2 regions of the Parageobacillus sp. NEAU-HV-2 genome follow, and region 1 is predicted to be linked to the other one. Evidence: riboswitches for the same ligand, from Rfam matches in the RefSeq annotation. Region 1 holds a riboswitch; the other holds the start of a gene.
The links. Region 1 has a riboswitch for S-adenosylmethionine ahead of AC1WMD_RS14470 (hypothetical protein). Riboswitches for the same ligand answer to the same signal wherever they lie in the genome.
Positions count from the first base shown of each region.

Region 2: it holds a riboswitch for S-adenosylmethionine, as region 1 does, so the genes downstream of both, mtnW (2,3-diketo-5-methylthiopentyl-1-phosphate enolase) here and AC1WMD_RS14470 (hypothetical protein) in region 1, are expected to answer to the same signal.

Region 1 covers NZ_JBXUJJ010000009.1:56,070-64,068, reverse strand. The annotation lists gene hutG (formimidoylglutamase) at 1-359, opposite strand, end outside; gene AC1WMD_RS14490 (PaaI family thioesterase) at 780-1,196, shown strand; gene AC1WMD_RS14485 (PaaI family thioesterase) at 1,244-1,726, opposite strand; gene AC1WMD_RS14480 (AbrB family protein) at 1,823-2,908, shown strand; gene AC1WMD_RS14475 (VOC family protein) at 2,935-3,318, opposite strand; gene AC1WMD_RS14470 (hypothetical protein) at 3,347-3,679, opposite strand; SAM riboswitch class I at 3,757-3,863, opposite strand; gene AC1WMD_RS14465 (EAL domain-containing protein) at 4,263-6,824, shown strand; gene glpK (glycerol kinase GlpK) at 7,076-7,999, opposite strand, start outside.
Region 2 covers NZ_JBXUJJ010000001.1:309,006-317,004, reverse strand. The annotation lists gene tnpA (IS200/IS605 family transposase) at 1-379, opposite strand, end outside; gene AC1WMD_RS01780 (CAP domain-containing protein) at 630-1,337, opposite strand; gene AC1WMD_RS01775 (MarR family winged helix-turn-helix transcriptional regulator) at 1,889-2,326, opposite strand; gene AC1WMD_RS01770 (ZIP family metal transporter) at 2,590-3,321, shown strand; gene mtnD (acireductone dioxygenase) at 3,365-3,907, opposite strand; gene AC1WMD_RS01760 (methylthioribulose 1-phosphate dehydratase) at 3,931-4,572, opposite strand; gene mtnX (2-hydroxy-3-keto-5-methylthiopentenyl-1-phosphate phosphatase) at 4,569-5,228, opposite strand; gene mtnW (2,3-diketo-5-methylthiopentyl-1-phosphate enolase) at 5,225-6,466, opposite strand; SAM riboswitch class I at 6,532-6,643, opposite strand; gene AC1WMD_RS01745 (pyridoxal phosphate-dependent aminotransferase) at 6,715-7,917, opposite strand.

The DNA.
Region 1 (7,999 bases):
CGATGACGGATAAGGCGCTCTACCACCTGTCCCAAATGTTTCTGGCTGTTTTCTAGCTCTTCCCCATCACAAGTAATTTCGCCCACATCGTAAAGTATTGTGTCAGGCGACAGGTGCCACGGCAAGTTTGCCAGCGCTTTTTTCACTTCCACCGGCGCGTGATGCGCTCCTTGCCGCCCTTGATTTCGGCGGACCCCTTCATCACATTGGAAGCCTAATAAAGCAAAGGCGTTTTCTACCTGTGCCTGTATTTGCCCCATATCAAGAAGACGAATCTTTTGATGGACGCGAAAACTTTTTTCCTCGCTCTCGCTGTCAATACGACCCGTCCATCTCTCCTTGTCCGGCTGTTTGTACATAAAACAAGTACCTCCCTGCTTTTTGCTTTGTGCAACACCAACGTCCTCAATTAGTCATCGCGTTGATCCATCTATAGCGGGAGCTGGTCCTTGACTCCATCACGTAAAGGATGTCCCTTCTTCCTCTTTCTTTCCCATTGCCTTTATTTCCTTCTTGTTTTGCCGCCTTCATGCAAAAATACGAGAACTTTTTTCACTGGCAATCTCCATCCCTTTTCCGTTTTGCCATTTGTCGAAATCGAACCGCGCCATTCTTTTTCCCATCACAAATACAAAATATCCCGCGGTCTTCACAATGTCGGGGCAACGAAAATGGGAGCAAGGTATTGCGCAGCTCTTCCCTATTAAAAAAGGAAATCTTCTCATTTTCGCGAATAGGTAATATAGGAGCTTACCATTTTCAAAGAAAGGGTTGTGGCTATGGCAAAAACCGTCAACTTGCACGACGTCATTGCAGGAAAAAGTGCGCCGCCAGCCTGTGATACGTCGCTTGGCGTTCAATTAGTGGAAACAGGTGAAGGATATGCGAAAGGAAAGTGGACGATCGGGGAGCATTTACTAAACGGAAACGGCGTCATTATGGGCGGATTTGTCAGTGCGGCGGCCGATATTATGATGGCGTATGCGATTACGACGTTGCTCCATGAAGACCAAACATTTGCCTCGATCAACCTACATACGACGTTCCACCGCCCGACCGTTGTCGGTGAAGTGGAGGTCGAAGCAAAGGTGGAAAAATTCGGACGCACTGTTGCCTATCTGACCGCTGTCTTAACGCAAAACGGCAAAGAAGTCGCAAACGCCGTTTCCTCGGTGATGATTATGCCTAAACGGTAAAAAAGCAGGACGACCTCCTGCTTTTTGTCTGCGATGCGATGGGTGTGTTATTTTTGCCCAAACGTCTTCGGCATGACCACCGCCACGACTTCACCACGCGCGCAAAGTGTATCATTCGCGTACACTTCCGTATACACTTTCCACTTTTTCGGATGAATTTCTTCGACCGTGCCGATTGCTTTTAACGGAACTCCGTGTGGTGTCGGTTTCAAGAACTCTACGTTCAAGGAAGCAGTCACAAACCGCGGCGGCACTTCTCCGTCTCCTGGTTCATGGCCATTTTTGCGATGCAGCGCCAGCGCAGCCGAGCCCGTTCCGTGGCAGTCGATCAGCGAAGCGATCAATCCGCCATATACGAAGCCGGGAATGGCGATATGCTCAGGGCGCGGCGTATAAATCGTAATCGTTTTCTCCCCCTGCCATCCGGTGCGGAAATGGTGGCCGTGCTCATTCATCCGTCCGCATCCGTAGCACCAGGCAAATTCCTCTGGGTATTCGTCTTGAATCGCATGTTTTACTTGTTCTTCCATCATTCTCCCTCCCCTTTCCTTTTCAAGTATACCACATGAGCACATTACTTCCTTTTCCTTTTATTTTCCTTTACAATAGTGATAGGTTTACAGAGAATGGAAAGGACTACAGCAATGAAAGTGTTAGAAACCTATCTCGTCGCAGGACTGGCCGGTTTGCTGTTTTATCATCTCCATTCCCCGATTCCATGGATGCTTGGGGCCATTACCGGAATGCTTGTTTGGAAAACGATCATCAAGCGCCAAGTAGCGGCGCCAAAGGCGTTGTCCAACAGCGGATTGATTGTATTAGGCACTTATTTTGGACTGTCATTTACAAAAGAGACGCTGTTAACGATTGCGCCATATATTGTTCCGTTCCTCGCTGTCGCGGTGTTGCTGATTGTCATCAATATTATGAACAGCATCGCCGTGACGAAATGGACGCATATTGATAAGGTGACAAGTGTGTTTGCCTCTGTTCCGGGCGGATTGTCGGAAATGGTGGCCGCGAGCGAATCATTCAATGCCAATACAGCACTAGTGACGATTTTTCAAACGATTCGTTTGTTAACGGTCGTTTTTCTTGTGCCCACGGCCGTTGTTCATTGGTTGAGCGGAGATGCATCGTCAGGAAGCTCAACCGCTCAGGCGGTTGCTGCCTCTGCCGATGGTCATTACGCTTGGCTTTTGTTAAGCGTTTTTGGCGCGCTTCTTTTACGAAACATCATTCCGGCGGCATACGTCGTCGGACCCCTTGCCGTAACGGCAGTGATGCATGTGGCTGGAGTGAACTTACCGCCACTGCCTGCATGGTTGATTATTTTGGCGCAAATTAGTGTCGGAATGAACATGGGAGACCGCATTACGTTAGAAGATATTAAGCTTGGCGGAAAATTTAGCTGGGTATATTTTTTGCTTGCGCTAGTATTAATTGCTCTATCGTTCGGATGCGGCTGGGCATTTGCGAAATTAACGGATCTTCCGCTGTCGACCGCGCTGTTAAGCCTCGCCCCAGGTGGACTTGTGGAAATGGTGTTAACGGCGCAAACAGTCGGCGGAGATCCGGCAATTGTCAGCTCCTTGCAATTTGTGCGGCTTCTTCTTGTCATTATCGTCGTACCGAACGTGTTGAAATGGGTATTTCGAAAATTCCCGTATATCACCGAAACGTCATGGAAAAACCGCTCTGTTCGCAACTAGAAACAGAGCGGTTTTTATCAGTTTCTTTATTTTTCCGGTTCATAAAATTCGATCCATTCACCATCCGGTCCAAGGAAGAACAAATATTTCGCCCCGTTTGGCAGCGTCGTAATATCTTCCCAGACGAGCGAAATTCCAAGGGACTGCAGCCGTTCTTTTTCTTGTTCAATTCCTTCCACGGTAAAGGCGACGTGATGCACTTTTCCTTCCGTCGGCAAATTCGGATTATACCCTTCGATCAATTCGACAATGACCGAGCCATCCAATCCTAAAAACGCTAGTTTCATCGTGCCGTTCGTATGCGTCATCTCGCTGAGCAATTCCAACCCGACTACCTCTTGATAAAACTTTTTCGATACTTCAATGTCTTTGACTTGAATGCCGACATGTTCAAATTTTTTCACTGTCATTTTCGTTCTCTTCCTTTCTATCACCTTTTTAAACTTGTGAAAATACCGCCCGCAAATATGGGGTCATATGTACCAATGAAACTCCTTTTTCTGCTAGTTGTCCAAAAATATAGCGATCAAGCGCATAAGGACCAGCGGCTTTCCACTCTTCCACTTCTGCAAGCGTCAAAATAAGATAAAAAGACTTTCCTTGTGCATACCCATACAGATGAAAAAAATTCGCGCAACAGTCAAAATACAACACTGCCTGTTTGTCAAATTGCAACAGCTGTTTTCTTATGCAGCGGGCGACATGAGAAGCGAACGATTCTGCTTTTAAGTGTGCCGCCATACAACTGCGAATCAAATCATTTTCGCGCACTCGGCGTCCCCACCTCTTTCCTTTGTATTGTACATAAAAACCCCTTTCGCCATGAATGATGCGAAAGGGGTCAGCCGTTCTTATCATCCAAAGCGAAACCGCTTTGCGGGTTGGAGCACCTTGCGAAATACGCAGGTTGCTGTGGAGTCATTGAGCCCGATCTCTCATCCACTCTTGATAAGACTGTATGTAGTTTGTTTTTATCTTATCATGGTCCTTTTGTGATGACAATCATTTTTTGTTTTTCCGCAAATTAGGAAAGGAAGGGCAAAAGCACCTTCTCCCTCTTCTTATTATTGCGCTGCTTCTAAAAGCGGATAGAATTTGGCTAAGCGACTTTTATTCTTTCTTATTTTTTTGTTGATTATTTAGCACATAGTTTTATTTTAAATTTGGTAGACATTTGCTTCTTCATTTCCCAAAACATTGGGCATGTGCGGTATAAATGATCGTTCGCATCAGCCATTTTTGTTCTCTTTCGTCACTATTCTGTTTTTTTCGACAAAATCAAATGAAACGTGATAATATAGATAATATGGTGTAGAAAAAATTATTTCGTTCATGATTGGAGAGTTGCTTTTATATGAGGAAATATCAGATGCAAACTCCCTACATTCCGCTTTACTTTTTTATGCCTGCCGTGCAATTTATTTTTGATCTAGATGGTTATATCGTTGATATAAATGATTTTGCCGTATCGGCGCTCGGATACAAACGCGACGAGCTCATTGGCGCGCCCATTTCGATCATCGTTCATCAAGAAGATCAGCTACGCCTGAAACAACAGGCTCAGCTTATTTTTACAACTCCAGCAGATGCGGTCCATACGCTGGAGTTGCGGACGGTGACAAAGGCTGGAAACATTTTATTTATGCAAATGGGAATTCGCAAGAGGCGATCTGAAAACGGAAAAATGCTTTTCCTCGCATCATGTTATAACATGGCGGCGGAAACGTATGCAAAACAGCTGTTAGCGAAACAGAGGCATATTTTAGAGCTGGTCGTCAAACATACTCCACTGGAGGAAATTTTGACAGAGCTCGCCCAATCGGTGGAAGAAATCCGCCCGCATATCGTATGTTCGATTTTATTGGCCAATGAAGACGATAACCGGCTTTATCATGGCGCCGCTCCCAGTTTGCCGCACGCGTATGTTGACGCGATCAACGGGCTTGAAATCGGCCCGTGCGCCGGGTCATGCGGTACGGCGGCTTATCGAAAAGAGCTTGTCATCGTCAGCGATATCGAGCATGATCCGTTATGGAAAAATTATCGACATCTCGCCTTGCCTCACGGTTTGCGCGCCTGCTGGTCAATTCCGATCTTTTCTTCTAATGGAAAAGTCTTAGGAACATTTGCTATCTATCATGAGCAGCCGTGTGAGCCTCAAGACGCAGACATCGATCTCATTTATACGTTTTCTTCATTGGCCGGAATCGCGCTCGAGCATGAGAAAATGAAACAGGCGCTGCAAGAAAGCAGGCAAATATATGAGTCGCTATTTCATTATAATCAAGACGCCGTTTTCTCCTTGTATCTTGATGGTTCTTTTTTTGCGGCCAATGAGGCGTGTTCCGTCATTTCCGGCTATAGCCGCGACGCGCTCTTAACGATGAAAATCGACGATTTGGTTGTCAAAGAAGATGTGCCGAAAGCAATAAAAGCGTTCCGCGATACAGCGAAAGGGCATTCATGCCATATCGAACTGCGCATTCGCCATCAGTCCGGCAGCCAACGTTATGTCAGCGTTACGTCTATTCCTATTTTCGTCAATAAAAAAATTATCGCCATTTCTTGCATTGCCAAAGATGTGACAGAACGGACCGAACAAAATGAACAAATTCGTCGTATGGCATATTATGACTCGTTGACGGGGCTTCCAAACCGGCGGCGGCTGCAAGAGCTTGCCAGCGATGCGTTTCTAAAAACGAAAGAAATGAAGCACCTTGGCGCCATTTTATATATAGATCTAGATGGATTTAAGTATATTAACGATACGCTAGGGCATCATACCGGCGATCAACTGTTGAAAAAGGTAGCGGAGCGATTGCGGGAAAAAGTGGATGATCGCGGCGACGTCGCTTATATGAGCGGCGACGAATTTATCATTTTATTAGCGCCCATCGCTAGAAATGAAGAAGCAGTGCGGACCGCGGAAGAAATATTGGCAGCCTTTACGGAGCCGTTTCGCGTCGACGCGCGTGAACTATTTCTTACGTGCAGCATCGGCATCGCTTTTTTCCAGGATCAAGACACGGATATTGATACGATCATTACGTATGCAGATATAGCGACAGACGAAGCAAAACGAAAAGGAAAAAACGGCTATTATATTTACAATGAGTCGCTTTTGCGACAGCGGCTGCCAAATATCTTTTTGCTTAACGATCTGCATTATGCCGTGAAACAGAAACAATTGTCCGTTGTTTACCAGCCGATTGTCGATATACAGCAAAAAAAGCTTGCCGCGCTAGAAACGCTCATTCGCTGGCACCATCCCGACAAAGGAGCCATTCCTCCTAGCGAATTTATCCCGCTCGCCGAAGAAACAGGACTGATTGTCCCAATCGGTGAATGGACGGTAAGACAGGCGTGCAGGCAGCACGAACGCTGGCGGAAACAAGGACTGCCGCCGATTCGCATTGCGGTAAACGTTTCCGTGAAAGAGCTGTACGATCATCGTTTCGCCGCCCGCATCGAAGAAATTTTAGCAGAAACGAATATGGACCCAGCATGGCTTGAGCTCGAAATTACAGAAAACATTGCCGTTTACAATGAAGCGACGATTTTAAATAACTTGCGCCGCCTCAAAGAAATCGGGGTGCGCCTTGCCATCGACGATTTCGGCACAGGATATTCTTCGCTCGCTTATTTAAAACAGCTTGCAATCGATACAGTGAAAATTGATCGTTCGTTTATCGCCGACTGTCCCCACTCCTATTACGGAAGCGTGATTACAAACACGATTATTTCGCTCGCGCATCATCTTGGCATGAATGTAGTTGCTGAAGGAGTCGAGCGGATCGAGCAGCTTTCCTATTTGCGCGAGAAAGGCTGCCAAGAAGCGCAAGGCTATTTGTTCCGCCCGCCGGTGCCCGCCGTGGAGGCGACCGATCTGCTTCGTAGCGGAGTTGCCCATACATGAACGTAATCGGGATACCCTCTTCCATCATCCTTGTGCAGAAAAATGGACAATCCTTCACTTAACTTCTGAAGTGGGGGCTCTGGAGCAACCTTGTATGTTTTCGCGATTGAATATAAAACCTCAAAAAAATAACAAATGGTTTATCTCCCACTTGCTTCATTGAAGTGGGAGTGTTCTCGGCTAAAAAGAAGGGGCGGTTGCAAAAGATCGATTCCACCATCTTTTGCGTCAGCCCCTTTTTGCATCCTTCCTTATTTAAACGCCATTGCCGCTTTGACTGCTTTTTTCCACCCCGCATACAACGCTTCTCGTTTTTCTTCTGCCATTTGCGGTTCAAAGCGGCGCTCTAATTGCCACTGGGCGGCAATTTCATTGCGGTCTTTCCAATAGCCGACGGCAAGCCCGGCCAAATAGGCGGCGCCAAGCGCCGTTGTTTCATTGATGACCGGACGCTCTACCGGCACGCCGAGCATATCGCTTTGGAATTGCATTAAGAAGTTGTTTTTCACCGCTCCGCCGTCGACGCGCAGCGTTTTCAAGGCAATGCCCGAGTCCGCTTCCATCGCCGTCAGCACGTCTTTCGTCTGGTAAGCGAGCGATTCCAATGTCGCGCGAATGAAATGTTCTTTCGTCGTACCGCGCGTTAGGCCGAATACCGCACCGCGGACATCGCTATCCCAATACGGCGTGCCAAGGCCGACGAATGCCGGCACGACGTAAACGCCGTCAGTCGAGTCTACTTTTTCCGCATATGCTTCGCTGTCTGCCGCCTGCTTAATCATGCGCAACCCATCACGCAGCCACTGAATCGCCGAACCGGCGACGAAAATGCTGCCTTCAAGCGCATATTCGACTTTTCCGTCAATTCCCCAGGCAATCGTGGTTAACAAACCGTGCTGCGATTGCACCGCTTTTTCGCCCGTATTCATCAACATAAAGCACCCGGTGCCGTACGTGTTTTTCGCCATTCCTTCGGCAAAGCACGCCTGCCCGAACAGCGCCGCTTGCTGGTCGCCGGCCGCCCCGGCAATCGGCACTTCGACACCGAAGAAATGATATGGAATCGTTTTGGCATACACTTCGGAAGATGGACGCACTTCTGGAAGCATCGACTTTGGAATGCCTAAAATCGTTAAAATTTCTTCATCCCATTGCAAGGTGTGAATGTTAAATAA
Region 2 (7,999 bases), on a different contig from region 1:
TGTATTTCATAACGTTTTCTTCTGAAATGCATCCAACTGTACAACAAAAATAGCTGCGAGTCCAAAGGGAAGGCAGTCTGCTTTTCAATGACGGATATTTTTCACGCAAAATACGACTGCTTCTACCTTTAAATTTCCGGATTAACGTATGAATATGAACTCTTGGGTCAAAGGAAATAAACAGATGAACATGGTCAGGCATGATTTCTAAAGATTTGATTTCCACATCATTTTCTTTCGCCACTTGATAAAAAATTTTTCTTAAATCTTTTTCCATCTCACCGACTAGCACTTTTCGTCTGTATTTTGGACAGAAAATCACATGATATGGATGAAGATAAACCATTCCTTCTTTATGTATATATTGATCATTAGACATTAAATACCCCTATCTAATATCATGATAACCAAACATTAGATAGGTTACAATTATAATAAAGAATATTCTAATAATTTTATCATTCAGCCACTTCATCCCGATGACTAACGTCACGGGCTTTCGTGGCAGTTATTCTTGTAAAAAAACGAACGATTTCGATATGTGGGCCTAGACTGCACCCATGCCGGGTGCACGAAAAAACCACACCACTAGTGCTTACCTTAGTGGTGTGGTATAGAAACGTTGATTCTTATTTTCTGATAAATTGCTGTGTCCAGATGTAGCCGTTTTCTTCAAAACCTACTCCGATATGAGTGTAGTTTTTGTTCAAAATGTTTGCCCGATGGCCTGAGCTATTCATCCAAGCTGCCACTACTTCTTGCGGAGTCCGTTGGCCTTTCGCAATATTTTCTCCAGCGGCTGTATAAGAAATGCCGAATTTTCTCATCATGTCAAACGGAGAGCCATATGTCGGGCTGTTATGGGAGAAATAATGGTTCACTGCCATGTCTCTTGACTTTTCACGGGCCACTTTGCTTAACGCTAAATCAACCTTTAAAGGCGGCAAACCATATTTCGCTCTTTCTTTGTTCGTTAAGTCTACTACTTGTTGTTCATAAGCCTTTAATCCTGCTTCATTATTTACTTTTTGGCTCGGTGCAGGCGCCTGCGTTGCTGGCTTGCTTACAGGAGTTTGTACATTCGTTGACGGTTTTTGGACAGTAGTTGTAGCTGGTTTTTGCTGTATCAGTTTTGTCAATTCTGCATTTCCTGTTTGTTCTAAAATAAACTGCACCCATTTTTCGATATCTTGAATACTAGATGGATAGACAGTTTTAACTTCATAGTTTTGGATAGCCGGACATGGAGCAGGCCCAGCTGCTTCTGTTTTCGCTGTAAAAGATCCTCCTAAAATCGCTAAAGATGCAGCAAGTGAAAATACGACTTTTTTGTTCACGGTTTCTCCTCCTTCAATCTCATCCCTTGCTTGCACATACATAATAACACGGGTTTTTTGTAATATTTGTGGATAAATATGTAAATTAGATTAATTTACCATTGTTTTCTGAAAGAAAAGATTTTTTTCATAAAAAAATCGAGATCGATCCCCGATAAAAACTGATATTGTAAAAAAATATCTTTCACGGGTATTTAATCCTGTTTTGTAATTGATATAAATCATTCCCATCTATTACTTGCAAAAAAAAGATTGACAAAGTATAAGAAAAAGATAAAAATTAACATTTTTTACGATAGTGTTACAATATAGCATTTTGTTTGCAAGTTTTTTAAGAAATTTTTTATCGCATCTTGTCAAATCTTCATGACAAATTTTCGAACACTCTGTTTTTGTCGGCTTTGTAGTATATTGCGCTCATGATCTGTCCCGCAGCAGTCCACCGGCGCTTCGCCTTGAGCGGCTCTATCCTATTGTCGGGTGGTTTGAGCAATATTTGGCATAAAAAAAGTGGCTGCTCACGGCAGCCACTTATGTTAAACGATCGCAAATTATTCTCTTTTTGCTCCGTATCCCAATTTTTTTAATAACGAAATCGCCTGTTCCTTTTCTTCAGCCGTCAAGCCGGAAACCGTTTCGTGAATCGTCTGCGCATGCTCTGGAAAAACGTTTTCGATAAACGCTCTTCCCTTTTCCGTGATTGAAGCGTACGTGACGCGGCGGTCTTTCTCACATGCCCTCCGTACAATCAATCCTTTGCTTTCGAGCTTATCGACCACATAAGTAATGCTTCCGCTCGCGAGCAAAATTTTCTCCCCGATTTGCTGCAGCGGCTGATCCCCTTTATGGTAAAGCAGCTCTAACACGGCAAACTCGGTTGGATTGACGCCGAACGATTGAATCGATTTATTCGCTTGGTCACTAACAGATCGATATGCTCTTGATAAAACGATAAACAATTTTAATGATTGCTTAATGTCCTTCTCCATTCACAATCAAACCCTTTTGTCGCTAAATTTATAAAGGCATGTCCTGTTGATTTCCACAAAACACCGTTTTCTTACTTGCATTATACTTTAACTATTTGATATGGCGCAAATGTTTTTTAAAGCACAGCCATACTCATCATTTGGTGATTTGGTTTATTATATTAATAGTATGAAATAGGTTCTATTTATTGTTTAGGCGGTTATCACATTCGATCAGAGAACGCATATGGTAAAAATACTGGAAGCACGAAAAGGGGGATGCGATGAAACAAGTATTAATCGGCAGTATATTGTCGGCGTTATCGACCGGGTTGGGAGCGGTGCCGATTTTATTTTTGGCGAGATCGATTACCCACCGCTGGCGGGATATATTGCTGGCGTTTTCCGCAGGCATTATGATGGCTGCTTCGATGATGAGTTTAATCCCTGGGGCGTTGGAAATGGGAGGCTTTGCCGCCTTAACGGTTGGACTGTTTCTTGGCGTTCTTACATTAACGGTTTTAGAGATGACCGTGCCGCATATCGATTTAGAGCATACGCAAAAAGAAATCCAGTTTGATGAAAAGGCGATGCTGATTATCGCGGCGATTACGTTGCATAACCTTCCCGAAGGATTGTCGGTCGGGGTTAGTTACGCTTCCAATGTAGCGGAGACCGGCAATTTAATCGCGTTGGCGATTGGCTTGCAAAACGCGCCGGAAGGATTTTTAGTCGCGCTTTTTTTGATTAACCAGCAAATCGGAAAATGGAAAGCGTTTATCATCGCCACATTAACCGGTGCGGTGGAAATTGTCACTTCTCTGCTTGGCTTTTATTTAACCTCCATCTTTCGCGAGCTGGTTCCGTATGGCCTTGCCTTTGCCGCAGGAGCGATGCTGTTTATTATTTATAAAGAATTGATTCCAGAAAGCCACGGAGACGGAAATGAGCGGACATCCACCTATTCGTTTATCATCGGCATATTATTTATGATTTTTTTAGTCGAATCGTTTTAATGAAACACCCCCCTGCCCGAAGGGAAACAGGGGGGTTATCGCCTTACTGGCCTACTTCTTCTTTTTCTTCATACGGATGGGCAACCCAGCCGGACGGGTCGATAAACAAGCGGACGGCGACGACTTGGCGGTCGTCCATTAAGGTGAAATAATGCGGGTTTCCTTCCGGCACGGAAATGACATCGCCAGCTTCCAATTCGACATCAAAATAGCCGGTTTCGCTGTCCCCTTTGATGATAAAAATGCCATGGCCAGCAGTAATAGCGCGCACTTCATCTTCCGTATGAATGTGCACTTGTTCAAACTTTTTCAACAGTTCATCTAAATTCGGCGTCGCATCCGATAAGGCGACAATATCCCACGTTTTGTAGCCTCTTCTCGCCGCCAAATCTTCAATTTCTTCTTTAAACGTCGCCAAAATTTCCTCTTTTTCTTCGTCGGTCAATACATATTTGTCGCGCAAATGTTCCGGTAGTTTGTTAATGTCCCAATGCTCGTACAACACGCCTTGTTTGTTTAAAAAGCTGCGGACATTTTCATCCCCTTCAATCACTTCTCCCGTTTTTCTCACTTTGATTACTGCCATTGGAATTTCCCCCTCCATCAATTTTATGGTTTAACAACCGGCAGCACAGCGGTCTGCTTCAGCAGCAGCCACTTGACGTGCCAGCTGAATAAAAACTCCCACGCTTCTAAAAACTTCTTTGCCTCAAACGCGTCCCGCGCCCAGACGGTAATGCCGTGATTGCGGATCAACACCGCACCGGCATCCCCGTTGACATGTTTGGCGAATTCCTTGGCCAGCGTCGGAATGTGCGCATAATTCGGAATAATCGGGATGCGGACCGTCGCATCTTCTTCCCACAGCCCGAACGCTTTAATGATTTCCTGTCCGGAAAATGCGACTTCTCCTTTATCCCCGTACAGCTCGGAAATAATATTATTATCAACTGTATGGACGTGGAGGCTGCAGCCGGCATTTGTCCGATTGTAAATTTCCACATGCAGCAGCGTTTCCGCGGACGGCTTTAAATTTGTATTCTCGACCGGATGCCCGAACGCGTCGACAAGCAAAAAATCTTCGTCTGTCTGCTTGCGCTTGTCTTTACCGCTTGCGGTGACAAGAAAAGTCAGCGGGTTCTCCGTTACCTTGATGGACAAGTTGCCGCTCGTCGCGAAAAACCAATCGCGCTCTGCCAGCTCTGCCTTGACTTCGGCCAACTCCCTCCATTTTTTCACAACGATGCTCATACGTTTACCTCCATCGTCTGCAAAAAATGAATGACATCGAAAAACGTTGTAAACGGCGTGTGCGGAAGATCGAGCTCCTGACACTTGTCTAGCAGGAAGTCGCGGGCGAGGACGTGGTCAGCCCGTTTCGCTACTTCTAAATCAGTGATCGAATCGCCGATCACGATATGAAATGCATCCGGCACGGCCAGTTTTCTCAACAAGGATGGCTTGCAGCAGCCACAGCCGTTTTGGCACTGGCCATCGCACGCATGCGGCCATGTGATGCGGATCGTCTCGCCGCTGAAATCAGCACTGTTGCAAAAAATGCGCTCTTTTTCGACCAGTCCTTCTAACAGCGGATAGACAAAAAAGTCGATGCCACCGCTGACGACATAAAGCGGAATGTCGTGCTCCTTTGTAAATGCGACAAATTCGCGAAACCCGTCGCGAAGGCGGGCGGTTTGCAAAATGAAATCCGTAATTTCCTCCTTCCGGCTCGATGGAAGCAGGGAAAACATTTTCCCCACCCCTTCCTGCACGGAGATGCGCTGCGCCAATATATCATCTTTTAACGCTTCCCACTCGGGCGGCGCAAACTGCTTCATAATCGCGATAATGTTGTCATTGTCCGTAATCGTTCCGTCAAAATCGCAAAAGATCACTCGTTTGGTCATGATGTCACCTCTACTGCGCCCCACAGGTCGAGCGCTTTTTGCAACGCCTCATTGTCACGGGCCGCTTCATGTAAAGATTTGCCGGCAAGCACAGCATCGATGGCAGCGCGGAACGCTTTGCCGCCCCCTGCCGCTCCGTCTGGATGGCCGTGAATGCCGCCGCCGGCGTTGACGACGCTGTTTACGCCGAAATCGCGGAACAGAAGCGGCACCAGCCCTGGGTGAATGCCCGCTGACGGCACCGGAAACGCCTGTTTTAACGGCTCCTTCTCATCCGTTAATTCTTTGGCGATGCCAAGCGCTTCTTCTTTGTCGATCGCGACGCTTCCGTACGGCGATGGGAACAAGACAAAGTCGGCCCCGGCAAGACGAAGCAGCTTGCCAAGCAGCAAGGACGCTTTAACACCGTAAAATTCCGACGGGGTAAGCGCGCCGCTGAATGCCGGATGAGCCATAATCGGAATGGCAATCTCTTCATCCTCGCGTAATCCTTGCAATACATCCAACCCGTATACAAAAACGTTAAACAGCAATACATCCGCGCCCAGCTCCACCGCGCGTTTTGCTTTTTCTTTCAATTCGAACATTTTGCCGGTTAAATTGACGGCATATAACGTTCGTTTTCCCGTCTGTTCGAACACTTCGTTGAGCACCGCTTTCCCATCCGCAATCCGTTTTTCAAACGGCAGCACATCGCTGTCAAATAAAATTTCATCATCCTTGACAAGATCGACCCCGCCAAACGCCTGCTGCTTCAGCTGTTCGGTTAAATATGCTAAATCGCGGCCGATAATGCCTTTAAAAATGCTCATGAGAAGCGGACGGTCATATACATTGACTTTTTGGCGAATCCCATCGATGCCGAAGCGCGGACCCGGAAACTGTTTTTTCCAAGCGTCAGGGAGCGTTACATCTAGCAATTTTACTTCTCCGTCTAAAGACAGCTTGCCGAACACCGTTGCCAAAAGCGCCGGAATGTCAGCGCTGAAGTTGACTGTCGGATAAGCGATTTGCACGATCGCGCGCTTCAGCCGTTTGCCAAAATACTGATTTACCCGTTCGCTTTCTTCCAACTCTTGTATATGGACGACTTCCCCTTTATGTTTGCGCAGTTGCTCTTGTTCCAATAGAGGCAGGTCGGTCCATGTGCCAACCGTTAAGCCAAGGGCGATGCCTTCTGCTTTTTTCTTTATATCTTTCTCATCGTGAATAAGATATGTGGCAATGACTTGACTCATGTTCATCCCTCTTTCTCTTCATCAAAAAAGCCTCTTCATAAGAAGAGGCATTGAAATTGACACTCTTCTTATCTCTCAGCGTTTCCGCTGCAAGAATTAGCACCGTGCTTCGCGATCACCGCCAAGCCGGTTGCCGGGCTTCATTGGGCTTGTCCCTCCACCTACTCTTGATAAGAATGCTTGCAATATTGTATTCACTTTTCGGACTATTCGTGCATGCAAATTTAATTTGAATTATGACAGCATTTTTAAACGTTGTCAATCATTTTTTTGTTTTCAAAAAGACAAAGCTTGCCAATCCGCTCCGCGGCTTCTTGTAAACGGGCTTCGCTCGTCAATAAGCCAACGCGCACATAGCCTTCCCCATGCTCGCCAAACCCGATTCCCGGCGCGACAGCCACATGCGCTTTTTCAAGCAAATAATCGGAAAAACGTTCCGACGTCCAGCCGTGCGGCACCGGCAGCCACGCGAAAAACGAGCCCTTCGGTGGCGCGACATCCCAGCCGATTTGCCGCAATGCCGCCATAAACGTATTGCGCCGTGATTCATATAAGGCGACAAGCTCTTCGACACAGCGCTGCGAGGAAAGAAGAGCGGTTGCTGCCGCTTCTTGAATCGCGCCAAACAGGCTGACGTATAAATGGTCCTGAAGCAAATTAATCGCCGCAATCACGCTTTCATTGCCGACGGCAAATGCGACGCGCCAGCCCGCCATATTATACGTTTTCGAAAACGTATAAATTTCCACGCCGATGTCTTTTGCCCCTTCTGCCTGAAGGAAGCTAACCGGTTTTTTTCCATCAAAGCCAATCGCACCGTAAGCAAAATCATGGACGACGCAAATCCCGTGCTTGGCGGCAAACGACACCGTTTCCTCGAAAAATTCCTGCGAAGCAGTCGCTCCGGTTGGATTATTTGGATAATTTAAAAACATAAGTTTAGCTTTTTCTGCAATATGGCGAGGAATGTCACTATAATCAGGCAAAAACCCATGTTCGGCACGCAATGGCATCATCACCATTTTTGCACGCGCCAGCGCAATCCCCGACCAATAGTCAGGATACCCCGGGTCAGGAACGAGCACGATATCACCAGGATTCACGAGGCATTGCGGAATCTCGACAAGCCCCGCTTTGCCGCCGAACAAAATGGCGACTTCTTTTTCGGGGTCAACGGTCACGCCGTATTCCCGTTCGTAAAACTCGGCAACCGCCTGTTTCAAAAAAGAATACCCTTGAAACGGCGAATATTTGTGATATTTCGGGTTTGCCACCGCCTTTTGCATCGCTTCAACGATATGTGGCGGTGTCGGCTGATCCGGATTTCCTTGCCCTAAATTGATGACATCGTATCCTTCCGCGATTTTTTTGGCTACTTTCGCGACTAATGAGGCGAAAAACTGCTTTGGAAGCCCTTCTAACAGGTCGGATAACGGAAATTGTTTTGTCATGCTTAACACCTTCTCAAAAATTTCTTGAAATTCTAGTGCAACATCATATATCGTAAAAATCAAAATGTAAAGTAAATTTTTT